Regions from separate parts of the Novosphingobium sp. NBM11 genome, predicted to be linked through region 1. Evidence: predicted binding sites of a transcription regulator. Region 1 holds the regulator's gene; each other region holds the start of a gene.
The links. The regulator LexA, encoded in region 1, represses DNA repair genes until DNA is damaged. The targets are predictions, from matches to a motif close to GTTCCNCNCTTGTTCT.
Positions count from the first base shown of each region.

Region 2: the regulator LexA is predicted to act here: its motif matches at 6,916-6,931, upstream of uvrA (excinuclease ABC subunit UvrA).
Region 3: the regulator LexA is predicted to act here: its motif matches at 7,869-7,884, upstream of F1640_RS00060 (ImuA family protein).

Region 1 covers NZ_VUOG01000001.1:3,934,153-3,943,765, forward strand. The annotation lists gene F1640_RS19035 (HAMP domain-containing sensor histidine kinase) at 1-287, shown strand, start outside; gene F1640_RS19040 (citrate synthase) at 512-1,798, opposite strand; gene gltX (glutamate--tRNA ligase) at 1,865-3,343, opposite strand; gene F1640_RS19050 (ComEC/Rec2 family competence protein) at 3,382-5,589, shown strand; gene lexA (transcriptional repressor LexA) at 5,583-6,275, opposite strand; gene F1640_RS19060 (molybdopterin molybdotransferase MoeA) at 6,333-7,538, opposite strand; gene moaC (cyclic pyranopterin monophosphate synthase MoaC) at 7,535-8,026, opposite strand; gene F1640_RS19070 (hypothetical protein) at 8,421-9,113, opposite strand; gene trpC (indole-3-glycerol phosphate synthase TrpC) at 9,216-9,613, opposite strand, start outside.
Region 2 covers NZ_VUOG01000001.1:1,699,460-1,709,072, forward strand. The annotation lists gene F1640_RS25700 (helix-turn-helix transcriptional regulator) at 43-633, opposite strand; gene F1640_RS08105 (sensor histidine kinase) at 901-2,508, shown strand; gene F1640_RS08110 (response regulator transcription factor) at 2,505-3,128, shown strand; gene F1640_RS08115 (hypothetical protein) at 3,148-3,903, opposite strand; gene uvrA (excinuclease ABC subunit UvrA) at 3,999-6,905, opposite strand; gene F1640_RS08125 (class III extradiol dioxygenase family protein) at 7,605-8,447, opposite strand; gene F1640_RS08130 (protocatechuate 4,5-dioxygenase subunit alpha) at 8,447-8,857, opposite strand; gene F1640_RS08135 (hypothetical protein) at 9,038-9,421, shown strand; gene F1640_RS08140 (response regulator) at 9,454-9,613, opposite strand, start outside.
Region 3 covers NZ_VUOG01000001.1:8,915-18,527, reverse strand. The annotation lists gene F1640_RS00085 (hypothetical protein) at 1-1,018, opposite strand, end outside; gene F1640_RS00080 (SOS response-associated peptidase family protein) at 1,210-1,620, opposite strand; fluoride riboswitch at 1,956-2,077, shown strand; gene F1640_RS24980 (SOS response-associated peptidase family protein) at 2,054-2,365, shown strand; gene F1640_RS00070 (error-prone DNA polymerase) at 2,372-5,644, opposite strand; gene F1640_RS00065 (DUF6504 family protein) at 5,641-7,164, opposite strand; gene F1640_RS00060 (ImuA family protein) at 7,079-7,831, opposite strand; gene F1640_RS00055 (RES family NAD+ phosphorylase) at 7,951-8,544, opposite strand; gene F1640_RS00050 (Rv2175c family DNA-binding protein) at 8,531-9,220, opposite strand; gene F1640_RS00045 (hypothetical protein) at 9,468-9,613, shown strand, end outside.

The DNA of each region.
Region 1 (9,613 bases):
CCACCGTCACGCTGACCTGCTGGACTGATGGCGTGCGCGCGTGGCTGTGCGTTGCCGACGAAGGGCAGGGGTTGACGCAGGAGCAGGTGGACCGGCTGTTCGCCAAGTTCGAACGGCTGGGCCGATCGGGCGACGGCGGAACCGGGCTTGGCCTCTATATCTCGCGGCGATTGGCGCGCGCGATGGGGGGAGACCTGTCGGTGGAGGCGACGCCGGGGCAGGGCGCGCGGTTCGTGCTGGAACTGCCGGCCGATACGAACACCGAAATGGGCGTGTCGGAAATCTGAAAGGGGTCTAACCCCGCCTGCGCGAGGCTCGCCATAGGGCGCCGACGCCCAGCAGGGCGAGCAGCGCGCCTTTCCATACCCATTCGCGTTGATCCAGCATGAAGCTGGAGGCGGGCCACAAGATGAGGCCGGTTCCCCTGGCCCATCCACAGCCCGCCCATCAGGACGGCGGCGATGCCGAAAATCCGCAGGATTATTCTGAGCATCGCCGCCGCTCCCGAAGCTTAGCGCTGGTTCAGCGGGATGTAGTCGCGCTGCGTCGGCCCGGTGTAGAGCTGGCGCGGACGACCGATCTTCTGGCCGGGGTCGGAGATCATTTCGTTCCACTGCGCCACCCAGCCCACGGTGCGGGCCAGAGCGAACAGCACGGTGAACATCGTGGTCGGGAAGCCGATCGCTGACAGGATGATGCCCGAATAGAAGTCCACGTTCGGGAACAGCTTCTTCTCGATGAAGTAGGGATCGCTGAGCGCGATCTCTTCGAGGCGAAGCGCGGTTTCGAACAGCGGATCGTTCACCTTCAGCGCCGAGAACACCTCGCGCACCGTCTGCTGCATCACGGTCGCGCGCGGATCGTAGTTCTTGTACACGCGGTGGCCGAAGCCCATCAGGCGGAACGGATCGTTCTTGTCCTTGGCGCGCTCGATGTAGTGCGGGATCTTGTCGGGCGTGCCGATTTCCTTGAGCATGTTCAGCGCGGCTTCGTTCGCGCCGCCATGCGCCGGCCCCCACAGGCAGGCGATGCCCGCCGCCATGCACGCGAACGGGTTAGCGCCCGACGATCCGGCAAGGCGCACGGTCGAGGTGGAGGCGTTCTGTTCGTGATCGGCATGGAGGATGAAGATGCGGTCCATCGCCCGTTCCACTTCGGGCACGACTTCGTATTCCTCGGCGGGCACGCCGAAGGTCATGCGCAGGAAGTTGCCGGTGTAGGACAGTTCGTTCTTCGGATAGAGGAACGGCTGGCCGACCGAATACTTGTAGGCCATGGCCGCGATCGTCGGCATCTTGGCGATCAGGCGGTGCGAGCTGATCTTGCGGTGCTGCGGATCGGCGATGTCGGTGGAGTCATGGTAGAATGCCGAAAGCGCGCCGACCACGCCGCACATGATCGCCATGGGGTGCGCATCGCGACGGAAGCCGCGATAGAACGTGCTGAGCTGTTCATGCACCATGGTGTGGCGGCTGATCGTGCGGGTGAACTCGGCAAGTTCATCCTGGTTCGGCAGTTCGCCATTCAGCAGCAGGTAGCTGACTTCCATGAACGAGGAGTGTTCGGCAAGCTGGCCGATGGGATAGCCGCGGTGCAGCAGCACGCCTTCATCGCCATCGATATAGGTGATCGCGGAATCGCAGCTCGCGGTGGAGGTGAAGCCGGGATCGTAGGTGAACAGGCCGGTTTGCCCGTAGAGCTTGCGGATATCGACCACATCCGGCCCGATGGTGCCGCTGCGGACCGGCATTTCGACAGTCTTGCCGTCCGCGCTCAAAGTAGCCTGGTTTTCGCTCACGCTAAGCCCTCCTGATCTGGGTTGTGCCGTGGGAGATACGGCAAGGAGATTAGAAAACGAACTGGTTCATGCGGATTGGTCCCGGAGTCGCGCAAGCGCTTCCTCCTTGCCCAGCAAGACCAGCACGTCGAATATGCCCGGCGAGGTTGTCTGACCCGTCAACGCTGCGCGTAACGGCTGGGCAAGCTTGCCCAGTCCTACTCCCAGCTCCTCTGCCATGGCCTTGAGACTGGCCTCCAGCGTGGAGGTTGTCCAGTCGCATTCCGCATCGATCCTGGAGATGATCGCTGCGAGAATGGTGCGTGCATCGTCCGTCAGCAGGCTCTGCGCTTTCGCGTCGAGCGGCAGCGGACGCTGCGAGAACAGGAACACGGCGCCCTGCGCCAGTTCGTTGAGATCGGCCGCGCGTACCTTGAGCACGGGCATCGCCTGCTCCAGCAGCGCCATGTCCCGCGCGTCGTCGAACGCGGGGGCCAACGGCTTGAGCCGGGAAGCGACCAGACCCGCCAGCCGCGCATCATCGGCTTCGCGCAGGTAGTGGCCGTTGAGATTGAGCAGCTTCTTGAAATCGAACCGCGATGCGCCCTTGCCGACATGGCCGATATCGAACCATTCGACCGCCTGATCGCGGGAGATGATCTCCTCGTCGCCATGGCCCCAGCCAAGGCGCAGCAGATAGTTGAACACCGCTTCGGGCAGCAGCCCCATCTCGTCGCGATAGGCGTCCACGCCCAGCGCGCCGTGCCGCTTGGAAAGCTTGGCCCCGTCCGCGCCGTGGATCAGCGGAATGTGGGCATAGGCCGGGTCCGGCCAGCCGCCCTCGATCGCGTGCATACCGCGAATGATCACGAGCTGGCGGAAGGCGTTGTTGATGTGATCGTCGCCCCGGATAACGTGCGTCACGCCCATGTCGTGATCGTCGACCACGACCGCGAGCATGTAGGTCGGCGTTCCGTCCGAGCGCAGCAGGATGAAATCGTCGATCTCGCTGTTGCTGACCGTGATTTCGCCCTGCACCAGGTCGGTGATGACCGTCTGTCCTTCGCGTGGGGCCTTGATCCGGACGACATAGGGCTGGCCCGCAGGCCAGGTCGCGGGATCGGCGTCGCGCCATTCGCTGTCGATGCGGAACGGGCGGCGTTCTTCCTGCGCCTTGGCGCGGCGCGCGGCCAGCTCTTCCTGCGTCAGGTAGCAGCGATAGGCATGGCCGGCCGCGAGCAGCGCATGCGCCACTTCGGCGTGCCGTTCCGAGCGGGCGAACTGGAACACGGCCGGTTCGTCACCGGTAAGGCCCAGCCATTCCAGCCCGTCGAAGATCGCGTCGATCGCCGCGTCGGTGGAGCGGGCGCGATCGGTGTCCTCGATCCGCAGCAGGTACGTGCCGCCGTGGTGGCGGGCGAACAACCAGTTGAAAAGCGCGGTCCTGGCGCCGCCGATATGCAGGAACCCGGTCGGCGAGGGAGCAAAGCGCGTAACAACGCCGGAGCGTTCCTGGCCGGCTCTGGCGGCCGATTGTGCGGAAACGGTTTCAGTGGCGCTTGCCATCGGCCGCGCGGTCCTTCCTATTGCATTCCATGGCGTCCATGGCCGCAGTCGAAACTGAGGCTGAACCGGCGGTGAATCTGCCGGTGGAACCGGCGCGGCATTGGGCCAATTATCGGCGCTTGTCCAGCATACTTCCGTCGAGCAACGCATTCCTCGCCGCCCGCCCATTCGAGCGTGCGCCATGGCTTGCGGTCGCGTTCCTGACGGGAATCGCAAGCTGGCTGGAACTGGACGGGCCATGGCAGTGGATGGCGCTTCTCGCCGCCTGTGCGGCGGTGGCGGCGCTGGCCCTGGCGATCCCGCGCGAGGGTTCGCTGGACTACGTTCGGCTTGCCGCGCTTTCTCTGCCGCTCATGGTGGCGGCAGGTTGCGTGACGGTGTGGAGCAAGTCCGCGCTCGTCGGAAAGTCGGGGGTGGGCCATCCGACCTTCGGCTGGGTGGAGGGGCGCATTCTTGACCGGCAGGAGGAAAGTGCGCGGGGGCGGGTGCGCCTCCTCGTCGACGCGCGGATCGAAGGCGTACCCGGTGCGATGCGGGTGCGCGTGAACCTGCCGCTGGAAGAGGACAGGCCCGGTCTTGCCGAAGGCGCCACGGTGCGGCTGCGGGCGCGCCTGATGCCGCCCGCTCCGCCGATGCTGCCGGGCGGATACGACTTCGCCCGGGCCGCGTGGTTCCAGGGCCTTGCCGCGACCGGCAGCGTGGTCGGGCCGGTCGATGTGCTGGCCCCGCCTGACGGGGGAGGGCTGCTGCGCCGCTGGCAGCAACACCTGGCCGATCACATTCGCGCCCGTCTCGCCGGATCGCCCGGTTCGATCGCGGCCGCACTGGCAAGCGGCGATCGGGGCAGCATCGCGCCGACCGACGAGGACGCGATGCGCGATGCCGGGCTGACGCATCTGCTTTCGATCAGCGGCCTGCATGTCAGTGCGGTGATCGCGGCGGTCTATGTCCTGACCGTGCGCCTGTTCGCCTTGTTTCCCTTCGTGGCGCTGCGCGTGCGCCTGCCGATCGTCGCGGCGGCGGCGGGGGCGCTGGCGGGCATTGCCTATACCCTGCTGACGGGATCGGAAGTGCCGACGGTGCGATCGTGCATCGGCGCCTTGCTGGTGCTGGCGGCGCTGGCGCTGGGGCGCGATCCGCTGTCGCTGCGGATGCTGGCGGTGGCGGCGTTCTTCGTCATGGTGTTCTGGCCCGAGGCCGTGTTCGGGCCGAGCTTCCAGATGAGCTTCGCCTCGGTGATCGCGATCATCGCGTTCCACGGTTCCGCGCCGGCCAAGCGCTTCCTGGCCGCGCGCGAGGAAGGGGTACTGCTTCGCCTGGGGCGGCATCTCGTGATGCTGCTCGCGACGGGACTCGTGATCGAACTGGCGCTGATGCCGATCGGGCTGTTCCATTTCCACCGCGCCGGCATCTACGGCGCGGCGGCCAACGTCGTGGCCATTCCGCTCACCACGTTCGTGACCATGCCGCTGATCGCGCTGGCGCTGGTGCTGGACGTGGTGGGGGCAGGCGGGCCGGCGTGGTGGCTGACGGGCAAGTCGCTCGAACTCCTGCTGTGGCTGGCGCACGTGACGGCGGGGCAGCCCGGCGCGGTGACGTTGATGCCGTCGATGCCGCCCGGGGTGTTCGCGCTGTTCGTTACCGGCGGGCTGTGGCTGGCGCTGTGGACCGGACCGGTGCGCCTGTGGGGGCTTGTTCCGGCAGCGGTGGCCGCGCTGGTCTTTGCCACCATGCGCCCGCCCGACATCCTGGTATCGGGCGATGGCCGTCACGTGGGCGTGACCGGAGAAGGGCCGGAACTGCTGGTGCTGCGCCAGACGCGCGGGGACTATACCCGCGAAAACCTGCTGGAAATGGCCGGGATGGAGGGGAACGTCCGCCCGCTCGACACCTGGCCCGCTGCGGTCTGCAACGCCGACTTCTGCCGGATCGCGCTGAAGCGGGGCGGGCGTTCGTTCGCGGTGCTGATGGCGCGCGGGCAGAATCTGGTGGAGATCGGGGAGTTGAAACGGGCCTGCGCAGCGGCCGACATTGTCATCGCAGATCGCCGCTTACCACGCACCTGCCTGCCCAGGATGCTGAAAGCGGACCGGGCCTTGCTGGCACGGACCGGCGGGCTCGCCATCGATCTTGCCGCTGGCACCGTGCGCACCGTGGCCGAGACGCAGGGGCACCACGGCTGGTATCGCTGGCGGGCGACGCGCCGGCCGGAAGCCGCCCCGTCGCCCGCTTCAACGGATCAGTGATAGCGGCGCAGCAGCCCCGCCAGCTTTCCCTGCACCTGCACTTCATCGGGACGGTAGTATTGCGGATCGTAGGCTGCGTTGGCCGGATCGAGCCGGATCATGCCCTTTTCGCGGCGCAGGTACTTGAGCGTCGCTTCCTCGCCCCGGATCAGCGCCACCACGATTTCGCCATCGCGGGCGATGTCCGTGCGGCGGACCAGCGCGAAATCGCCATCGAAAATCCCGGCATCGACCATCGAATCCCCGGACACTTCCAGCGCGTAATGCTCACCCGCGCCCAGCAGGGCTGCGGGCACCGGCAGTACGCTGGAGCCTTCCAGCGCCTCGATCGGGGCACCGGCGGCGATGCGGCCGTGCAGCGGCACTTCGATGACGTCGTTGGCCGGCGCCGGTGCGGTCTTCGGCGGGCTGCGCAGCGGCACGACCACATCGTTGGCGGGAGCCGTGCGCGACGCGGCCTTGGTGGTTGCGCTGTCCGGCTGGCGCAGCACTTCCAGAGCGCGGGCGCGGTTGGGTAGCCGACGGATGAAGCCGCGTTCCTCCAGCGCTGAAATCAGCCGGTGGACGCCCGATTTCGATTTGAGATCGAGAGCTTCCTTCATTTCCTCGAACGAGGGGGAAATGCCGGACTCCTCAAGCCGGAGCTGGATGAAAGTCAGCAGTTCGTGCTGCTTGCGCGTCAGCATTGCGCGTCACTCCATAGTGAACGAATGCGGAACGAATAAGCAACTAAAACGCACCCGTCAAGCAATTCCGCCATTTTCCAGCAAATAGACCGGAACATCCGTTCCCGCTGGCGTCAATGGCGCGCGGGCTTCGCGCCGGACCAGCGCGTTGCTGCGCGCGAGCGACGACAGCGCACCGGAATCCTGCAGGGGATCGAGCGTCACGCTGGCACCGTCCCAGCGGGCGCGCAGGAATTCGGTACGTCCGCCGCCCGCCGGCATATCCTGCGCGAGGCGAGCCGGAATCAGGCGCGGCAGCGTTTCCGCCGCACCCAGCGCGGCCCGGAGGAGCGGCAGCAGGAACAGGTAGCCGGTCACGAAGGCGGCGGCGGGATTGCCGGGCAGGCCCAGGATCACCTGTCTGCCGCGTTGCGCCACCATCAGTGGCTTGCCCGGCTTGATCGCGACCCGCCAGAAATCGAGCGTCGCGCCGGTGGCCTCGATTGCCGGGCGGACCAGATCGTGATCGCCCACCGAAGCGCCGCCGCTGGTAACCACCACATCGGCATCGCGCACGCGGTCCAGCGCGGCGGCCAGGTCGTCGAGCCGGTCGGGGATCGGCCCGATGCGATCGGTCACGACCTGGCAGGCAGCCGCCAGCGCCGCCAGCATCGGGCCGTTGCTGGCGGGAATCTGGTGCGGCGCGAGCGGGGTGCCGGGGGCGACCAGTTCATCGCCGCAATCGATGACGGCCAGTTTCACCGGCCGGCGCACGGCAAGGTAATGGTGCCCGGCGGCAACGGCGAGCGCGATCTGCGCCGCGCCCATGTGTTGCCCTGCCGGCAGCAAGGGGGCATCGAGGCTGAAATCCATGCCACGCGGACGGATGTGCTTGTCACGGGGCACGGGCGGTTCGCCCGTCAGGTGCAGGCTGTCGTCCTCGCGCGTGGCGTCTTCCTGGATCAGCACCATGTCCGCGCCGTCGGGAACCACGGCGCCGGTGCTGATCCGCACCGCCTGTCCGGGCGCGACCGTGCCATCGAACGGATGGCCAGCGGCGCTTTCGCCCGCCACGGTCCACGGGCCGGGCAGGTCGGCCGCGCGCAGGGCGTATCCGTCCATGGCGGAGAGCGCGGCCTCGGGCTGGTTGCGCCGAGCGGTGAGCGGCTGGGCAAGATGGAAGCCCAGGCATTCGGCGGCGGGGCGACGTTCCACCGGCAGCGCGGGGGCCAGCGCGAGCAGGCGCCGCTGCGCCTCCTCCAGCGGTAACGGTGGGGTTTTCATGCCTGGTCTTGCCGCTCTTCGTCCGCGCGCCACGTGCCCGACTTGCCGCCGCGCTTTTCGATCAGGCGGACCTGTTCGATCACCATGCCTTTGTCCAGCGCCTTGGCCATGTCGTAGATGGTCAGCAGCGCGATCGAGACGGCGGTCAGCGCTTCCATTTCCACGCCAGTCCGGCCGGTGAGCGAGGCAGTGGCAGTCACCTCCACGCCATCGGGCACGAAGGCGAACTCCACTGCGACCGCATCGAGCGCAAGCGGATGGCACAGGGGGATGAGCTCGCCCGTCTTCTTCGCCGCCATGATCCCGCCGATCCGCGCTGCCGCCAGAACGTCGCCCTTTGGCGCATCGCCCTCGCGGATGGCGGCAAGCGTGGCCGGCGTCATGCGGATGCGGCCCTGCGCGATGGCGACGCGCGCCGTTTCCGCCTTGCCGCCGACATCGACCATGCGCGCATGGCCTTGTGAATCGAGATGCGTAAGCCCGCTCATGCGGAGCAATCTTGCGAAGTTGACAAAGTTGACACGGTCCATGGCGAAGGAACACGGGGTGGGCACGGGCCGGTAAAGACCGCGCCGCGACAAAAGGAAAAGCAGGCTGTCATGCCGTGGTCATGCCAGAGGATCGCGGCTTAGGACAGGGGGTTAGGGGCCGATCAGTGCCGCGTGGTCCGTTCGTCATTGCGAGCGGAAGCGAAGCAATCCAGAGCCGCGCGTGCTGCCCGGGATTGCCGCGGGGCTGCGCCCCTCGCAATGACGACAGGGTGGCCGTCCAACCCTACCAGTCGCGCCAGCCGTCGATTTCCTCCAGCAGCCGCTTCTGCCCGGCAAGCCGGGCCATCTCGGCGAGAGCGGCGCGGATGTCCGTCGCGCTCCGCCGTGCCGATCATGCCGCCGATGCGGTGATCGCATGGTTGAACCACGCCACGCAGCGCTTGAAGATCGCGCGGGCGGCGGGCTTGCGCGGCTTCGGCGCCAGTGCGGAGAGTTCGGCGCAGGCCAGCAGCAGCGCCCGGCGCGCGCCGGCCACGAACGCGGGCGGCAGCCCCGTATCGGCCGCGCTCCAGCCTGCCAGCGGCGTTTCGGCACGCAAGCGGTCCCACGTCAGCCCGGCCATCCGGGCGGCGAAGCGGGTGCGGGCGGCGGCTGCTTCCGCCTTTTCGGCGATCTGTTCGCGCGCGACTTCATCGCGCAAGGCATCGCGATCATGCGCCCAGCGCCATTCGCCCTCGGCAGCCTCGCTCGCGCTGGCGAGCGAGGTGCCATAGCGCGCGCCGATGCCATAGCAGGCGATGGCTTCGGCATGGGCTCGGTCTTGAGCCGACAACGGCGTTTCGCCCAGCAGCATCGGTTCGCGCAGGATGCCGCAGGCGGCGGTCTCGGCGAGCGATGGGCGCGCGGTCCAGATCCCGTCCAGGACAAGAATCACGATTATCGGGGGGCTGGCACCGATCACGCGCAATGCGGCCCATCGCCCGGTTTCGGCCGGCGAAAAGCGCGTGAACGGAGCGGTGCGGAAGGAAAGGACCGTGCCGGCGGCGGGCAGAACGCGGCGCGATCCCCGCAAGACTGCCTTCATGCCACCTTTCACCTTGCCGCCCGTGCCGTTGGGACGGGATCGCCCCTACTGCCGTGCCGGGACGCGAGGTATGGTGAAAATGGACCGATGCGGAGCGGCGGATCAGCCCTGGAGCAGGGCCTTTACCGCCGCCGTGACATCCGCCTGGCGCATCAGGCTTTCGCCGACCAGGAAGGTGCGTGCGCCGCACTTTTCGAGCCGCTGGAGATCGGCATGGGTATTGATGCCGCTTTCGCTGACCAGCAGCGTGCCTTCCGGCGCCAGTGGCGCGAGCCGTTCGGTGATGGCGATATCGGTGACGAAGCGCTTGAGATCGCGGTTGTTGACGCCGATCAGGCGCGAACGCAACCGCGCGGCGCGCTCCATTTCCGCCTCGTTATGGACTTCCACCAGCACGTCCATGCCGTGGTCGATCGCGGCGGCCTCGATCTCGGCCATGGCACCGTCGTCCAGCGCGGCGACGATGATCAGGATGGCGTCGGCCCCGATCGCGCGGGCTT
Region 2 (9,613 bases), 2.2 Mb from region 1:
GCCGCTGCCATTGCAGCATCGTGGAGGAGATGCGACGGCGGGTCAGTGATCGATGATCGTCGAAAGCTGGGCGAACATGGTCAGCCCCCCCAGCACGATCAGAATCAGGAACAATGCGATCGCCACGATCGCGCCAAGCCGAAGCAGGGTTCCGTATGGCCCGTCGAACATCTCCGGGAGGACATGATAGGCCGTGTCGCCAGGCGCCTTTCCGGAGACGAAGGCCATTGCCTGGCCCGTCGCCGAAAACCTTGCCTGCATCGCCTCGGTCTCGCCCCCCGGGGGCTTGACCGTGGCGACGGTCTGAACCGCCTCACCGGCCGGCATCGTGACTTCCCGGACCGGATCGTGCGCTTCCTCGCCGTCACCGTCGATGTGGGAGAAATCATATACGGGCTGTTCGTATATCGTCTTGAGCCGCCGATAGGCCTGCGCCACCTCGTTGCGCGTGGCGACGCCCAGCTTACCGCGCGCCAGCAATATCCGCTGGTCCACGGTATGTGGCGAAATGCCGAGCAGGCGCGAAATTTCCTTCGAGGTCTTGTGCTGGATCAGCAGATCCAAAACTTCCCGCTGCTTCGACGTCAGCGCCGCCAAGGGGTTGCCCCCATTCTCTTCGGCACCGCTTGTCATCGCTTCAACGTCCATCCATTCGACCCGCCACAAACCTTCGCCCGATCGATCCGAGAACCAATTTGAACTAATCGGCGACTAAATCCAAACAAAGATTAACGATATTTTCGGAGGTATTGCACCGTCACGGAGCAAGCCTCCCGCCTGCGCGCCTGAGGACTTCCGCCGCATGCCCGTTGCGAAGCGCCTCTTTCCGCCGGTACATGGTCTTCGGCACGCAGGGGGAAAGACGTGGAGCGCCAGTTGTTTTCGCGACGACGGAGCCGATTGCTGGCGCTGAGCCGGCTGATGCTGGCCCTTATCTTCATCGCCGCGGTCTGGCTCGATCCAGTGCAACCGACACGTTCGGTCGCCGCCACCTACACCCTTCTGATCGCCTATGCTGCGTGGTGCGGGTTCGCCACCGTCATCGCCTTCCGCAGCTGGTGGTACGATTTCCGGCTGGCCCGGCTGATGCACGTCATCGATATCGCGATCTTCACGGCCGCGACCTACATGACCGAATCCGCCTTCAAGGAATTTTCCAGCCCGTTCATCGTCTTTGCATCGTTCATCCTGATTGGCGCCTCGCTGCGCTGGGGATGGCGCGGCGTGCTCTGGACGGCGCTGGCACTGGTGCTGCTGAATTTCGCGCTCGGCCTGCTGATGCATTCCCTTCACCTCAGCATCGATCCCTACCGTTTCAGCCGGCGGCAGGGCTACACGATCGGGCTGGCGATCATGATGCTCTGGCTGAGCACCGGCGGCGACCGGGCCAGCGCGCCGCGATTGCCGGAACCGCCGGGGCTGCCGGGCCTGCGCCACGACGCGATCATGACAACGATCCTCGACCACGCGCGCACCGTGCTGGGTGCCACGGGCGGCGCCATCGCGCTGGCGGACGGCGAGGAGCCGTGGGTGGAAATCATGATCGCCAGCGGAAGTGCCACACGGGCGCTGCGCGTCGGCCCCGGCCCGCTGCTGACCGAAATCGAGATTTCCTGCCGCCCCACCCTGTTCGACGGCCAGCGGCACCGCCAGTTGTGGCTGGACACCGATGGAATGGTCATCCACGCGAGCGAACGGCACGTCTGGCATCTCGCCACGCTGTGCGAGGTGAAAGAAGGCCTTGCCGCCTCGATCGGTGCGGCCCGCGGACCCGGCCAGCTTCTGCTGTGGGGCATCCGCGGCATCTCGCCCGATGACCTGCCGCTGCTGGCGCAAATGACGCGCGATGCCGAACAGGCGCTTGATCGCGAGGACGTGGCGATGCTGGCGCGCGCGCGGGAAGTTTCGAACCTGCGCAACGCCCTTGCCCGGGACTTGCACGATAGCGTCGCACAGTTTCTCGCCGGCACGCTGTTCCGGCTGGAGGCGTTGCGGCGCTGGATCCGCGAGGGCAACGATCCCGACACCGAAATTGTCGCGATCAAGGAAGCGCTGCGGCGCGAACAGGCGCAAATGCGCAGGATGATCGAGCGCCTGCGCCTTGGCGAAAAGGGGGATCGTCGGACCGATCTGACCGAGGAGCTTGGCACGCTGCTGGAAGAACTGGGGCATCACTGGGCCATCGAAACCCGGCTGGATGCGCCACCCGGTCCGTTGCTTGTCCCGATGGATCTGGCGCACGAGATACGCCAGATCACAAGAGAGGCCGTGGCGAATGCGGTTCGGCACGGTCGGTGTCGTCTTATAGGGGTTAACCTTATTCAAGACGATGGAACGCTCAAGATGATTGTCAGCGATGACGGCTCCGGTTTCCCCGCCGACAAGGCGCACGCCACCCCCCGTTCGATCAGCGAGCGGGTAGAGGCGCTGGGCGGCATGCTGGCCATCGACAACAGTGCGCGGGGCGTGACCCTGCGCATCGCGCTTCCGGAAAGGACGGGCGCATGATCCCGATTCTTGTGGCTGACGATCACGGCTTCATCCGCGCCGGCGTGGAAGCGGTTTTGCGCGGCACGCCCTTCCAGGTAGTCGCTACCGCCGCCAGCGGGGAGGAAGCGCTGGCCGCGATCGAGCAGCACAATCCCGCCGTGGTGCTGCTGGACATCAACATGCCCGGCCTGAATGGCGTGGCGGCATTGGAAGCGCTGCGCGAAAAAGGCGACGAACGTCCGGTCGTGCTGCTCACCGCCGAGATCACCGATCGGCAGCTCATGGCCGTCATGCGGGCGGGCGTGCAGGGCATCGTGTCCAAGGATGGCGCGGAAAGCGAGCTGGTCCAGGTGCTGGAACGGGTCCATGCCGGCGAAAAGGCAATCGCCCCGGCCTTCCTGCAACGCGCGCTCGATTTGTCGCTCAAGCCCGTCGTCAACCCTTTCGCCAAGCTCAACGCGCGCGAGCGCGACATTACCAGGCTCGTGGCCAAGGGCATGCGGAACCGGGAAATAGGGCAGCAGCTGAACATCGGCGAGGGGACCGTGAAGGTCTATCTCCATGCCATATATCAGAAGCTGAACATCGAGAACCGCACCGAACTGGCGCTGATGGTGGTCAACGACGAGATCGGTTGAAGCGCGCGTGCGGCGCGCCCTACAAATGCACCCCGACCAGTTGCGACCGGACTGACGGAATCGTTACGGCCACATTGTTCAGCAGCGTTCCGCGCTCCCCGATCTCCAGTATGGTGTTGCCGAACACACCACGCATGGCCTCGATCGCGATTTCATCGGCGGTCCGGTGCGCGAAGGCAAGTAACGCGGTGCCGCTGCGATGGCTGAAGCGGTAACGGTTGCCCCGCCGCTCGAAGTGCCACGCATCCGATGCCGGTCGCCATTCGCTGTCCTTCACGATCAGATCCGGTTCCTCGTCCACGGCGCCCAACACCAGGCTCATCACGATCGGTCCGCCGGGCACCGGCTGCGGCCGGAACGACAGCAATGGCCGGGCATCGACGGTGATCGGACAATAGGTACCCGTCATCCTCGCCCCGCCCGGAAAGACGATGTCCGGAATCTGCTCCTCGACGGTGAACAGCAGCGGGGAGCGATCCAGGCCTGCCTGGATCGCAACCGGCACGTCACGCAACCGCGCGATCGTTTCCGCCGGCACGCCGCCCCGCTCGATGATTGCCATGCAGTCCGGGCAAAGCAGGAACGCGGGCGAAGCCTCTTCCCCGCCCGCGCGGCAAAAACAGGCGATGGTGCAACCGCATCGTACGCACGCGCCACCGGATCGAGAGCGAGCCTCTGTCCGTTCGGCCTCGGAAATGGGCAATGCGATCGCAACCGGCATGACAGATCCCCCGTACGGCACGATTCCCTGCGCGCCGCCTTCGCCTGCCACCATCTTCCCCGATCAGGATCTTGCTGCCCTGGGCGCCGATTTGGCGGTGGGAACGGCCCGGAGTCAAGCCCGCCGCCCGCTTCCCTCGCCCGCGTCCGTCAGCCGTGGCGCGCCAGCAGCGGCCCCAGATATTGCCCGGTGAAGCTGCGCGGATTCTTCGCCACGTCTTCCGGTGTGCCTTCGGCCACGATCTCGCCGCCGCGCACGCCACCTTCCGGCCCCATGTCGATGATCCAGTCGGCGGTCTTGATCACGTCCAGGTTGTGTTCGATCACGACCACGCTGTTGCCCTGTTCGACCAGCCGGTGCAGCACTTCCAGCAGCTTGCGCACGTCCTCGAAGTGGAGGCCGGTGGTCGGTTCGTCGAGGATGTAGAGCGTCTGCCCGGTGGAGCGGCGCGACAGTTCCTTGGCCAATTTCACGCGCTGCGCCTCGCCGCCCGAGAGCGTTGTTGCCTGCTGGCCGACCTTGACGTAGCCGAGCCCCACTTCGTTCAGCATGTGCATCCGGTCGCGGATCGGCGGCACCGCCTTGAAGAATTCCTCGGCGTCCTCGATCGTCATGTCGAGCACGTCGGCGATCGAGTGCCCCTTGAACTTCACTTCCAGCGTTTCGCGGTTGTAGCGCTTGCCGCCGCATTCCTCGCACGTCACGTACACGTCGGGCAGGAAGTGCATCTCGATCTTGATCAGGCCATCGCCCTGGCAGGATTCGCACCGGCCGCCCTTCACGTTGAAGCTGAAGCGCCCGGCCTTGTAGCCGCGCGCCTCGGATTCCGGGAGCCCGGCGAACCAGTCGCGGATCAGGGTGAACGCGCCGGTATAAGTGGCGGGGTTTGACCGCGGCGTGCGGCCAATCGGCGACTGGTCGATCTCGATCACCTTGTCGCAGGCTTCGAGCCCCTTGATGGCGTCGTGCGGCCCGGCGATCACCCGCGCGCCATTGAGCACGCGCGCGGCGCCTGCCTGCAGCGTGTCGATCGTCAGCGACGACTTGCCCGAGCCGGAAACCCCGGTGATGCAGGTGAACGTGCCGAGCGGAATGCGCGCGGTGACGTTGCGCAGGTTGTTGGCCCGCGCGCCCTCCACCACCAGGTCCAGCCCGTTGCCCTTGCGGCGGTGCGCCGGCACGTCGATACGGCGCGCGCCCGTCAGGTACTGGCCGGTGAGGCTGGCCTTGCTCTTGAGAATGTCCTTGAGCGTGCCCTGCGCCACGATCTCGCCGCCATGGACGCCCGCGCCGGGGCCGAGATCGACGACCCAGTCGGCCGTGCGGATCGCGTCCTCGTCATGCTCCACCACGATCACCGTGTTGCCAAGGTCGCGCAGGCGCTTGAGCGTTTCGAGCAGGCGGTCGTTGTCGCGCTGGTGCAGCCCGATCGAGGGTTCGTCGAGCACATAGAGCACGCCCGAAAGGCCCGAACCGATCTGGCTGGCCAAGCGGATGCGCTGGCTTTCCCCGCCCGACAGCGTGCCCGACGTGCGATCGAGATTGAGGTAATCGAGGCCGACGTTGTTGAGGAAGCCCAGCCGCTCATTGATTTCCTTGAGGATCGCCTTGGCGATCTGGCGCTGCTGGTCGGTCAGTTTCTCCTCCAGCGTGGAGAACCACGCCAGCGCGTCGGCCACCGAACGGCGGGTGGACATCGAGATGTCCTCGCTCGCGATCTTCACCGCCAGCGCCTCGGGCTTGAGGCGCGCCCCGCCGCAGGTCTCGCACGGCTGCGCGGTCTGGAACTTGCCCAGTTCCTCGCGCATCCACGCGCTTTCGGTCTGGAGCATGCGGCGGTTGAGATTGCCGATCACCCCTTCGAACGCCTTGGTGACGGTGTAGCTCTTCTTGCCATCGACGAAGGTCAGCGGCACGGCCTTGCCGCCGGTGCCATAGAGGATCACCAGCCGCACCTCGCCGGGCAGCTTCTCCCACGGCGTTTCCAGGCTGAACCCGAAATGCGCGGCGAGGCTGGACAGCACCTGCATGTAATAGGGCGACGGCGGATTGGACTTGGCCCAGGGCACGACCGCGCCCTGCTTGAGGCTCAGCGCCTCGTTGGGCACGACCAGTTGCGGATCGAACAGCAGCTTCTCGCCCAGGCCATCGCAGGCCGGGCACGCGCCCTGCGGGGCGTTGAACGAGAACAGGCGCGGCTCGATCGATTCGATGGTGAAGCCGCTGACCGGGCAGGCGAACTTTTCGCTGAACACGATGCGGTTGGGCGGCAGGCCCGCGCCTTTCAGATTCTTGCCCTTGGCCTGCGCCTCCTCCTCGCGCCCCGGCACCACGCCATCCGCCAGATCGATATAGGCCAGCCCCTCGGCCAGCTTGAGCGCCTGTTCGAAGCTGTCGGCCAGCCGGGTCTGGATGCCATCCCGCACGGCGATGCGATCGACCACCACCTCGATATCGTGCTTGTACTTCTTGTCGAGCGCGGGGGCTTCCTCGATCGCGTAGAGCTCGCCGTCGATGCGGACACGGGTGTAGCCCGCCTTCTGCCATTCCAGCAGTTCCTTGCGGTATTCTCCCTTGCGGCCACGCACCACCGGCGCCAGCAGATAGGCGCGCGTGCCTTCGGGCAGGGCCATCACGCGATCGACCATCTGGCTGACCGTCTGCGCGCTGATCGGCAGGCCGGTGGCCGGAGAATAGGGCACGCCCACGCGCGCCCACAGCAGGCGCATGTAGTCGTAGATCTCGGTGACCGTCGCCACGGTCGAGCGCGGGTTGCGGCTGGTGGTCTTCTGCTCGATCGAGATCGCGGGGCTGAGGCCGTCGATGTGCTCGACATCCGGCTTCTGCATCATCTCGAGAAACTGGCGGGCATAGGCCGACAGCGATTCAACGTAGCGGCGCTGCCCTTCGGCATAGATCGTATCGAACGCCAGCGAGGATTTGCCCGAGCCGGAAAGCCCGGTGATGACGATCAGGCTGTCCCGCGGGAGATCGACATCGATACCCTTGAGGTTGTGTTCACGGGCGCCACGGACGGAAATCTTGCTGAGCGACATGGGCACCCGTGTTCCAGATTTGTTCACAGAGCGCAAGACGGCTCTTGGGGAGAAGCGCGCTATCTGGGAAGGGTATCGCGGAAGGGCAAGGGGCCAAGGAAAACGGTTGATGAGGAGAGCGTGTCCGCTGTCACGGACAGGGGACCAGGCCCATGCCATAGCGCTTTACGAAAGTGCTAACCGTGTCGTGTCGGTACAATTCAAATTTCATTTTGGATGTTACGGCCGGTAACGGATAAGAAACCATGAAACGAGCAAGGCCGGCCGCAGCACTGAAGCGGATCGGCGGGGATCTGCAAGACCGTGACGGACACAGACCACCATTGCAGGGCGCCAGCCACCCATCTGTTTGGTGGGGGAGAGCAGGCAAACCACCACACCCGGGCCATCTCGTTGAAAGCCCAGGACAATTTCACGCGGCATTTCGCGGAGAGCTTTGCTTCCGCGATGACCCAGACGCGCAACGATCGCACCAAGGTGCCATCGGACCGCTAGGCCAGAAGGCTCTTTTCGCACCGATTCGCCGGGTATGGTGTGCGCGGCGTCACAACCGGACAGACCGAAGCGCCTTGCGCGCCTGAAACCGCCGCCCCCAGCCACGAGGAGCAGGGAGCGGCGGCGAAACATCACGACCCGCGTGGTGCAGATGATGGCGATGCCCCGAAGCGGGCAACCACACCAAACGAACCCTCGACCGCCTCAGGCCGGCTCCAGCACCAGGCTGGCGGCGGCGGTATTGCTGATCGGAATGTGGTAGTTCCGGGTGACCTCGCTCAGCGGGCCATCGCCCAGGGCACCCCGCGCGGCGATCCAGTTGAGAATCTCCACCCCCTGCGTCCCGGCCAGTTCGGCCACGTCCTCGGCCGAATGGCGCGTCAGCGCATCGGGATCGGCCGCGAGATGGTCGAGGCAGAAGCGATCGTAGTCGGGGTTCATGAACCCGGCGCGCGGGCCGTCGAGCTGGTGCGAAAGGCCGCCCGTGCCCACCACCAGCACCCGCTCCGCCCCTGTCCACGAACGCAGCGCCTTGGCCACCGCGCGGCCCAGCGCCAGGCAGCGTTTCGGTGATGGCAGCGGATACTGCACGGTATTGATGGCGATCGGCACCAGCCGGATCGGCCAGGCCGGCGCATCGGGATAGACCAGCTCGAAGGGGATCGACAACGCATGGTCGACCAGCATCTTCTGGCAGGTGGTGATATCGAACTCGGACGCGACGAGTTCCTCGATGATGTGCCAGCTCAGCTCGGGGTGGCCGGTGAAGCTCTTGTACACCGGCAGGCCCCAGCCTTCGTCGGCGTTGTCGTAGGACGCCGCCGCGCCGACCGCGAACGTGGGCATCTTGTCGAGGAAGAAGTTCAGCCCGTGATCGTTGTAGAACACCACGGCCACGTCCGGCTGGGCTTCGGCAAGCCAGGCGCGGATCGGGGGGTAGCCATCGAAAAACGGTTTCCAGTAGGGCTGTTGCTGATCTCCGCGCACGATCGCGCCGCCGATGCCCGGCACGTGGCTGGTGAAATAGCCGCCGACGATGTCCGCCATCACGCGTTCTCCATACCGGTGGAAACGACCATGTCGGGCGCGATCTTGGCGCGTTGCGCCACGAGGTGCGCCTTGAAATCGTCAAGGCTCATGCCGGTCTGGAGCGAGCCGAGATCCTGCACGTTGAGGCCGAAGATGCCGGCCAGCTTGGCCAGATAATAGACGTTGCCGCCGGCTTCGATCATCGCCAGCACATCGCGGTCCGCAACCGCCTTGCGCTGTTCGGGCGTCAGCGCGAACTTGCGGCAATAGCCGTCCTCGTCGGCGCGGAACGCCTCGCGGTTGGCAGCGTCGTTGAACGAATAGCACATTGCATTCAGCGCGAAGCCGCGCCGCGCCATGCCGCCATCGAAAAGGGTGGTGCCGGGGATGGGCGGCCGCCGCCGCACTTCCGCACTCGCCATGGTCATTGTCCTGCTCTCCCGGATCTGGGTGTTGCTACCTTCCCGACAGATTCGGACCCTAAGGCGACAAGGCCGAATTGCTTTGACTCATATCAATCCCGTGAAACCGGCCCGGCGAAACCGAAGCGCGAACAAAGTTACGTAACATCCTTGCGCAAACGCGCCGCGCGTGGTTACTCTGCGCGCATGGCCATGACCAACGCCGAGCGCCAGCGGCGCTACCGACAGAAGCTGAAAGCCCGCGCCTCGGGCGATGCGGTGGCCGATCAGGTGCGCGGCGCGATGGACCGCGCCATCGATGCGCTGTGGGCCTATCACGAACGCCCGGCGCCCAGCGGGCTGCGCTGGTCCGATATCGACGGCTGCACGACGCTGGCGGAATACCGGCTGGAACTGGAAGACGCGCAGGGCGCGCTGCTCACCGCCTGCCGCGCGTTCCTGCCGGATTTCGACGGCCTGAGCCGCGAGGAAGCGATCGCCGTGTCCGCCGTGATCGAGATCGCCGAAATCATCGGCGCGATCCCCCCGCAGCCCCGGACCTTGCCGGAAGAACCGCTGCCCGAGGACTGACGCGCGCCCGAGGACTAACGCGCGAACGCCGGTCAGACGACCAGCCGGTAGCCCACGCCCGGTTCGTTGCGGATGAGCGAGGGCGCGCCCGATGCGCCGTCTTCCAGCTTGCGGCGGATGCCCCGCGCGGCCACGCGCAGGTATTCCACATCCTCCTCATGCCCCGGCCCCCAGACCGTGCGCAGCAGATGC
Region 3 (9,613 bases), 3.9 Mb from region 1:
AGAAACCGCGTCGGCGCAGGAAGTCGGTGCGGTCTTCGTCCGTCCTGGCGACGATCCGCTCGCGGGCGGCCTTGATGCCATTGACGAAAGGCAGGGGTGAGGAATTGGCGAAGTTCGCCAGCGCTGGCGCCGCCTCATGGGCGAAACGGTTGGCTGCATATTTGCTGTGGCGGATGGTGATCTCCTCGAAGTCCTCCACGCCCCACAAATTCCGATTCTGGCAGACCGCGCGGAGATAGAAGCTCGCCATGCCGAGCGTCTTGGCGCCGACCTCGGAGTTCCAGCAGTAGAAACCCCGGAAGTAGAAATCCGGCGAGCCGTCTGGCAGGCGCCCGGCCTCGATCGGATTCAAGTCGTCGACCAGGAACAGGAAGACGTCGCGGTCGGAGGCATAGAGGGTCGTCGTATCCTTGGTGATGTCCACGCGCGGATTGTAGATGCCGGTCGACCAGTCGAGCACGCCCGGCACTTTCCAGCGGGTGTCGCCCGTGCCGTTGCCGGCGATGCGCTGCACGGCCTCGACCAGCTCGTGGTCGAAGATGCGCCCATAATCCGGCCCGGTGACGGCGCGCAGCTCGACCCGGCCGTTGTCGGTTTCGAGTGTCTTGATCTGCTCGGCCCGATTGGAGGTGAGGCCATACTGCAGGTTGATGGCGGCAAGTGCGGCAGGGAGCTGTCGCAAATAGGCGGCGGGCGCACCGACCAGGCTGGCGAGCTGGCCGAAGGACCAGTGTGTAGGCGCGATTGCCGCATCGGTGCCCGGCAGGATCAGCGCCAGCCGCTCTGAATCGTTGCGGTTCGCCTCGACGTGGATGAGCGCGCTCTCCACCACCCGCGTCCGGCTGCGTTCGGTACGGTCACGAACCGTATGGGCCAGCTCCGACAGGGAGAGGTAGCGCTCGTCGGCCGGACGCGAGAACCACTCCGAAGAGACGCGGCCGATCCGCTCCCCCCGGCTGACATCGACCTTGTAACCGCCGTTCGAGTCGCGGCGAGCGTCGAGGACTTGCATGTTCATGGGATCAATCTCCATGACGGGCGTCGGAGACCTCTTCTCCAACCTTCCACCCGTCACGGAAAACCGGTCCACTCTCTCACTCTCAGCGGGGCGTTGCGGGGCAGCCGCCCCGCAGAAGGGGTCGGCCGAGACCGAGGGCTCGGACGCAGGGGAAGGCTTTCCCCCTTCGGCCGCTTCGAAAAGCTGATCGTTCAGATTGCAAAGGTGGCTTGCGCCGATTTTTCCCGCAGCCGCGAAACGGCGAAAGCCCCTGCCGGCAGCGGCTTCAGCAAGTCCTCTTCCCGCGTGGTGAGATCGAGCCAGGCCAAGCGCTGATCGCGTCGTAGGACGGCCATCTGCCGATCATGATAGAGCGCGACATCGTCGTTCGCCGTGGTCGTCAGGATCGCATAGGCCTCCGGCCAATCCTGCGTCACCGGCCGCCAGATGCCCGCGAAATAGAACCAGTCGCCACTCGTCAGCGAGAAACTGTAGTGCTTACCCCGGCTGCGATGGCGGAATTCGGACGCAGGGATGAGGCAGCGATGGCTCGGAAAGTCCGACTCTCCGCCCGGGTGACGGTGAACGGCCGCCCGCCATTCTCGCGGGGCTGAAGTCCCCACGGCAGCTCCACCATCTCAACATCGCCGCCGTCGCGCCTTATGATTACCCGGCGTTCGCTGAGGGATGCTTCGGAATCGAATACCGTCGCGCTCATGATCTGTGAACATAGCCAGAACACAGCGGCCGGACAAGAGCGGTCGAAGCGGAGGACACATGTGCAATGACTACCGACTTATGGTGGACGTGGCGTCGATCGTTGAGGACTTCGCCGACCTCAAGATCAAGATCCGCTTCGGCGAAGGCACGCCGAACATTGAAGCGCGTGAGGACATCAAGATCACCGACATGGGTCCGATCGTCCGAACGGTCGAGGGCGTTCGGGGTGACGGCGACATGCTGCAGCGGCGATGGAGCTGGCCAGGCCAGAACAAGCGCCCGGTCTACAATTTCCGCTCTGACGACCGCGAATTCACCTCGAACCGCTGCCTGATCGTGGCTGATGGCTTCTACGAGTTCACGGACCCCGCCGAGAAGGGAAAGAAGCGGAAGGACAAGTGGCTGTTCACCAAGCGCGGCCAGCCGATCATCTGCATCGCCGGCATCTGGCGCGCCACGAAGGATGTCGGCGAGGCCTTCACCATGCTCACGATGGAGCCCGGACCCGACATCGCGCCCTACCATGATCGGCAGATCGTCATCCTCGAACGCGACGCCTGGGCCGATTGGCTTGACCCCTCGGTTCCGGCTCAATCACTGATCCGTCCGTTGGCGGCCGGCACGCTGCAAGTGGAGCAGGTTGGATGACGCGTTCTACCGGAAATCCCGTGTCTTCACTTTGATCGAGTCGATGTGGAGGTCGGGAATGTAGATGTCGCGCGTGCGCAGGCCCTTTGGCGCCAGTCCACGCGGATCGGGCGTCGGCGAGCCGTGATGGAATTCATCGCCGCGTCCGTGCGGCAGCGGAAAGGCCGCATCCCGATCACCGACGCTGGCCAGGTCGGCCGAGAGATCGGTGAGGCGCTGCGCGACCAGATGCACGACTTCGCCCTCGCGCTGGATGCGTCCGCGCACGGCGAACATTCCGGCCGACAGGATGATACGGCGGTTCTTCTCGAAGACCTGCGGCCAGACGACGAGGTTGGCGATGCCGGTTTCGTCTTCGAGGGTTATGAACATCACGCCCTTCGCGCTGCCGGGCCGCTGCCGGACCAGCACGATGCCGGCGGCCTCCAGCCAACGGCCGTCGCGGGCATCCATCGCCTGCTGACAGGTGAAGATTCGCCGTCGGCGCAGATCGTCGCGCAGGAAGGCGACCGGGTGGCTGCGCAGCGACAGCCCGATATGGCCGTAGTCCTCCACCACCTCCGAGCCTGCCGTCATGGGCCGAAGGCTGACGGCGGCCTCGCTGATCTCGGGCACGAGCTGCTGTTCATGGGCGGTGGCGGCCGCGAAGAGGGGCAAGGGTTCATCGCGTAGCGCTTTTATTGCCCAGAGCGCCTCACGCCGCGCCATGCTGAGTGACGGGCGGAAGCCGTCGCCCTCGGCGATTTGCACCAGGGCGGCGACCGGCACGCCGGCGCGGCGCCATAGATCGTCGATCGAGGCAAAGGGCGTATCAGCCCGCGCGCTGACGATGGCGGCGGCGTTGGCGTTCGCCAGCCCCTTGACCATGCGCAGGCCGAGACGGACCGCGAAGCGGCCATCGTCGCCGGTCGGCTCCAAGGTGCAGTCCCAGCGCGAGGCGTTGATGCAGACCGGCCGGACCTCGACGTGATGGTCCTGGGCGTCGCGCACGATTTGAGCGGGGGCATAGAAGCCCATCGGCTGGGAATTGAGCAGCGCCGCGCAGAAGATGTCGGGGTGCCAGCATTTGAGCCACGCCGAGGCGTAGGCGATTAGCGCAAAAGAGGCTGCGTGGCTTTCCGGAAACCCGTAACTGCCGAAGCCTTCGAGCTGCTTGAAGGTGTGTTCGGCGAACTCCGGTTCATAGCCGTTGTCGACCATGCCGTTGATGAGCTTGTCCCGGAAGTGGGAGACGCCGCCGGTGAACTTGAAGGTCGCCATCGACTTGCGCAGCATGTCGGCCTCGCCGGGCGTGAAGCCGGCGCATTCGATCGCGACGCGCATCGCCTGTTCCTGAAACAGCGGGACGCCGAGCGTCTTGCCGAGCACCTTCTCCAGTTCGGGCTTGGGATAGTGGACCGGCTCCAGCCCCTCGCGGCGGCGCAGATAGGGATGCACCATGTCGCCCTGGATTGGGCCGGGCCGGACGATGGCGACCTGCACGACGAGATCGTAAAAGGTCCGCGGCCTGAGGCGCGGCAACATCGACATCTGCGCGCGGGACTCGATCTGGAAGGTGCCGAGGGTGTCCGCCTTCCTGATCATCGCATAGGTGCGCGGGTCCTCAGCCGGGATGGTCGCAAGATCGAGTTGGACCCCCTTGTGGTCGGCCAGGAGGTCGAGGCCGCGCTTCATGCAGGTCAGCATGCCCAAGGCCAAGACGTCGACCTTCATGAATTTCAGCGCATCGATGTCGTCCTTGTCCCACTCGATAACCTGGCGATCGACCATGGCGGCGGGTTCGATCGGCACCAGCTCATCGAGTCGGTCATGGGTCAGCACGAAGCCGCCGGGATGCTGGGAGAGATGGCGTGGCGCGCCCATGAGCTGGCGGGCGAGATCGAGAGCGAGGCGAAGCCGGCGATCGCCGAGGTTGAGGTTCAGCTCTTCGACGTGCTTGGGCTCGACGCCTTCCTCCGACCAGCCCCAGACCTGCGAGGACAGGGTCTTGATCAGGTCCTCGGTGAGGCCGAGCGCCTTGCCGACGTCACGCAGCGCACCCTTTGAGCGGTAGCGGATGACGGTCGAGCAGAGCGCGGCATGGTCGCGGCCATAGGTCTCGAAGACCCACTGCATAACGATCTCGCGCCGCTCATGTTCGAAGTCGACGTCGATGTCGGGCGGTTCGCGCCGCTCCTCGCTGACAAAGCGCTCGAACAGGAGGTCGTTACGGCCGGGATCGATCGAGGTGATGCCGAGCACATAGCAGACGGCCGAATTCGCGGCCGAGCCGCGGCCCTGGCACAGGATGTCCTTGGAGCGCGCGAACCGCACGATGCTGTTCACCGTCAGGAAATAAGGGGCGTATTGCAGCTTCTCGATAAGCCTCAGCTCGTGCTCGAGCGCGGCGCGGACGCTGTCCGGCAGGCCCTCGGGGTAGCGTTCTGCGGCACCTTCCCAGGTCAGCTTGGCCAGCGTCTCTTGTGGCGTCAGCGCCGGGTCGTCGCGTTCCTCGGGGTATTGGTAGGCCAGCTCGTCGAGCGAGAAGCGGCAACGCTCCGCGATCTGCAACGTGCGGGCCAGGGCCTCGGGATAGCGGCCGAACAGCCGGTGCATCTCCTCCGGCGGTTTGAGGTAGCGATCGGCGTGCCGCTCACGCCGTTCGCCCAGCGCATCGATGGTGACGTTGTGACGGATACAGGTGACGACGTCCTGAAGGATGCGGCGGTCGGGCGCGTGGAACAGCACGTCGTTGGTGACGATGGTCGGCACCCGCATCCGGGTCGCGAGGTTGGACAGTTCGTGCAGACGGAGCTGGTCGTTCGGCCGGCGGCGCAGCGACAGTGCCATATAGGCCCGGTCGCCAAAGGCCTCGCGCAACCGCCGCAGGCGCAGGCCGCATCCGTCGTCGGCGTGGTCCGGCAAGAGAACGGCAAGTAGGCCCTCGCGATAGGCGACGAGATCAGCCCATTCGAGATGACATTTCGCCTTGCCGCCGCGCTTCTTGCCGAGCGACAGCAGACGGCAGAGCCGCGAATAGGCTGGTCGGTCGGTCGGATAGACCAGCACCGACATGCCGTCGGCGAGGTCGAGACGGCAGCCGACGACGAGGCGTACGCCCGTCGTCTTTGCCGCCTCATGGGCGCGGACGATGCCGGCCAGCGAGTTGCGGTCGACGATGGCCAGCGCCTCGATGCCGAGCAGGGCTGCGGTGGCGAACAGCTCGTCGCAGCCGCTCGCGCCCCGCAGGAAGCTGAAATGGGAGGTGACCTGGAGTTCGGCATAGCGGGGGCCGTTCATCCGAACACCCCATGCAGGAACCAGCGGTGCGATCCAGTGGCCGCATCCTCACCATCGCCGGCGCGGTAGATCCAGTAGCGTTCGCCGGCGTCATCCTCGATCCGGAAATAGTCCCGCACGGCGACCAGTTCGGCGTCGCGCTTCCACCATTCTCCGAACAAGCGCTCGGGGCCGTCGGCGCGCTTCACGCGTCGCCGGACACCGCGCCAGGTGAAGGACACCGGAGGATGATCGGGCAGCAGCGCGACGATCTCGATCAATTCGGGACGATCGAGCAGACGCGGCGGTCGCGGCCAGTCGCCGGACCATGTCGCCCCGGTCTCGGGCGACATGGCGGGCACGCGACAGACGGAGCGCTCGGGGACGTCGCTGGCGACCGGCGCGGCGCGATAGATGCGACTGCCGCCAACCCGGTTGGCGAGCGTATCGACGAGATCGGAGACGTCCGGCACGGTGTCGTCGATAAGGGAGGTGATGGTCTGCTTGCCGTCGATCGGTTCGGCGATTGTCGCTGTGAGCGTCAGGATTTCGATACCGAAGCCGGGTTCGATGGTCTCGATCTTGTCGCACAGAAGCCGGGTCAGGCGCTTGACGTCGCGCACCGGCAAGGCCGTGCCGACGCGGACCGCCTGCATGATGTTGTCGACGCGATGGCAGAGCAGGTCGAGGCGCCGCGCGCCGAGGCCGCGTTCTTCGAGCGCCGCGCAGAGCTGGACCACCAGCTTGCCGATATAGCGGGCGATGGTCTCGGCCGCGCCGATCGGTTCAGGAAAGCTGCGGCGGACCTCGATCAGGTCGTCCGGCCGGATCGGGTCGATGAGTTCGGGCGCGAGGCCGAGCGCCTGGTCGATCCGGCGGCCTAGCTCGGGTCCGAAGCGAAGCGTGAGCGGGGCGCGCGGCTGCGCGACTAGATCGCCAATGCGGTCGAAGCCCAGCGTCCGCAGATTGTGGACCAGGGCCGGCGGCAGCCGGAGCGCCGCGATCGGCAGCGGCGCGATCGCGGCTTCGACGGCTCTCGGCGGGGAGATCAGGGGCGACCGGCCGGCGTATCGCGCGAGGGCGTGCGCCGCGCCCCAGGTGTCGGCGACGGCGGCGCGGGCGACGATCCCCGAGCCCGCTAGGCGGTCGACCATGCCCGACAGCATGGCGTGTTCGCCGCCGTGCAGATGATCGGCGCCGGTCGTGTCGATGACGATGCCGTCAGGCAGGCAGGCGGCGACGATCGGGGCGTAGCGTTGCAGGACCCAGAGCGCGAGGCGGTCGAGCGCCTCGGCGTCGGCCGTGGGAGCGGCGTCCTGAACGAGGAGGCCCGGGACGAGGACCTGGGCCCTGGTCGCCGGCATCCCCACGCGCAGGCCGGCGGACTGGGCCGCGCCATCGGCCGCGACCACCACCCGCCTTCTCCCGTCATGGCCGATCAGGACGAGCGGCGCCTCAGCCGGAGGCGCCGCGTCGCCGGCCGTCCTGCGCACGCGATCTGTCGACCATGTGGGCAGGAAGAGCGAGACGACCCGTGTCATCGCACGCCTCCAATTCGAAATCAGCACTCTCGCCCGCGCGAGCGCGGATCAGCTCGACAAGCCAGCGGTGTCGGCCGACTCCCGGAACGGGCAAAGTGGGTGAAGGCAGGGCCGAGACCCGCCAGCGGGTCATGGCGGCGGTTGGCTGGCCGAAGTCCGTGGCCTCCGTTTGTCGCCGCCAGCGGCGTAGCGCCAGGCCGATTGCACCGGTGCCCTCGGCGGCGAGTTGAAGGCGACGCGAGGCGGTCATCGACAGGCGGCCGATTTCTGCGACGACGGCGCCGAGTCCGCCATGACGCAGGCCTTCCTCGACACAGGCCAGGACGGTCTTGTCGTCCCCGGCCTCAACATAGATCACGCGATCTGGCGGGAGGCCGGCTTGGGCCAACGCCGGTGCGAAGAGGTCGGGACGGGTGACGCACCACAGCACCTTGCCCTTGGTGCGCGCAGCAATTCCGGCGGCAAAGAGCGCGGCGGCGGCACCGTCGATCGCGCCGTTACCGCCGCCCGCGATCTCGTGCAGCGCGCCGAGCGCCAGGCCTTCGCCGGGGAGTCGTGAATCCACCTCGGCAATTCCAAAGGGAAGCACCGATTTGACGCGCCGGCTTTTGCCTTCGATCTTCTCGATCTGCGCGCGCAAGGATTCTATGGCGGGCTCGGGCCGCAAGTTCGTTCCTGACCTCCAAGGGCGGGTTGACAAGCATGTTCGCTATTTGTTCTACTTTTCGATTGGAAGAGTCAAGGTGGTCGCGGATTCGATCACGTTTCCGATCACGGGTGAGGGAGCTATCCCAGACCGACCTTATATCGGGCAAACAGTTCGCCGAGACGGTCGCGGTTTGATAGTATGGGCGTGGAAGCGATCACAGCCAGACGGTCGTGCGCCCGCTCGAACAGCGCGACGCAGAGTTCCCCGTTGTCGTGGTTGGAGCGGTAAACGACGCCATCGGCGCCAGCCGAATGATCATGGATGGCGCGCGACCACTCCTGCGCAACCGAGTGCGGACCGCTGGTTACAATGCCTGTAGCACCGATGCGAGCCAGGCCAGGGCCGTGAACCGAGACGACCCGCAAAGGCGATGTGACCTCGATCTCGCAGAATGATCGGGCCTCAAGAAAGCTCAGTGCAACGAAACGGGCGCCGATAGAGCGAAGGCACGTTTCGGCGAACGCGCCTTCAATCGTTTGTGAGAGGTAGGAGACGCCATACTGGCGTGTCGGATCATCAAAGCGGTTGCCGCCAGAGGACCCGAAAAAGATCGGGCTAAGTTCCGTGCGATGGATGCGGACCAGCCGAGCGCCTTTATCGATGATCTCTATGGGCAGATCGCGGGCGGCGAAATCGGCGGGCGGCAGCGGTCTCGGATCAGGCGGCGCCATGTTCGCCGTAAGCCGCTGCCGCCCTGACAACCTCATCTGTCTGACCTTTGCGGAGCAGATCGATCGGTCGCTGGCCTTCGAGCCTGGCGTCGCCAGTCAGCATGAAGTTGACTCGCATCCAGGCATCTTCGACGGTGAAGGCGTCCAGCACGTCGCGGATGCCCCGCAATAGCCCATTCTTGCCGATCTGAAACGCGGGGTAGACATAGCCGTCGCCTACATCGAGCCAGAACACTTGGCTGCGCTCGCGCTTACGGCCGAGACCCTGCGGCGTGATGCCAAGGTGCTCAGCGAGCTGCTGCGCGGAAAGAACACCGCCTTCGGCTTTGAGCATTTCCCGCTTCATTTCGGAGCCGCGCAATAGCGCTTCGGTCAATGGGTCGGGCCGATCGGGCAGAATCTCGGCGCCGATGGCTGCCGCCTCGTGAAGTGAGCTGAAGAGAACGTCCGTGTCCGTTGACGCGCCGACCGCCGCCAGGAGCCGATCACGCGGCATGCGCTCGGCGATGCGCGCGAGGGCCCTGCCGCTACGCAGCACGAAAGCCGCTACGAGATCCTCACTTGATCCGGGTTCGGGGCGCCGGACACGCGTCGACGCGGCAGAGGTTGGTTCGCCGGTGAAGTTCGTTGCGCGGCTGCGACGACGCTGAGTACCGGCTGAAGCGGGAGGCGTCATGAGATGAGATCCCTTGAGAATGTTCAATTGTCCTGCTATATATATCTCATGAAAATGGAAACTTCAATCACCGACGCAGACCGAGGCCAAACGTCGCCGATTCTTGGAATTTGCACTATTCCAGAGCCCGAAAACGACGGCAGGCGTAACCGCATGGCGTCCGGAGTATCCAAATTCCCGATGCTAAGAATGCCAGTAAATCATTGATATCGGTGAAGTTTAGATAGGAGTATGCGATTATGCGCTTATGTCAAACGAAAGAGAACATCTGGCATCGGCCATCATCGTCAGTCTCCACGACTACTATCCTGTTGGTTCTGACGACGTCGAGCCCAGGAAGCGGCGCCGTTCGTCGGCCGCCGCTGTTCGCCGCCCGCGCGCTCTGGAGCGGAA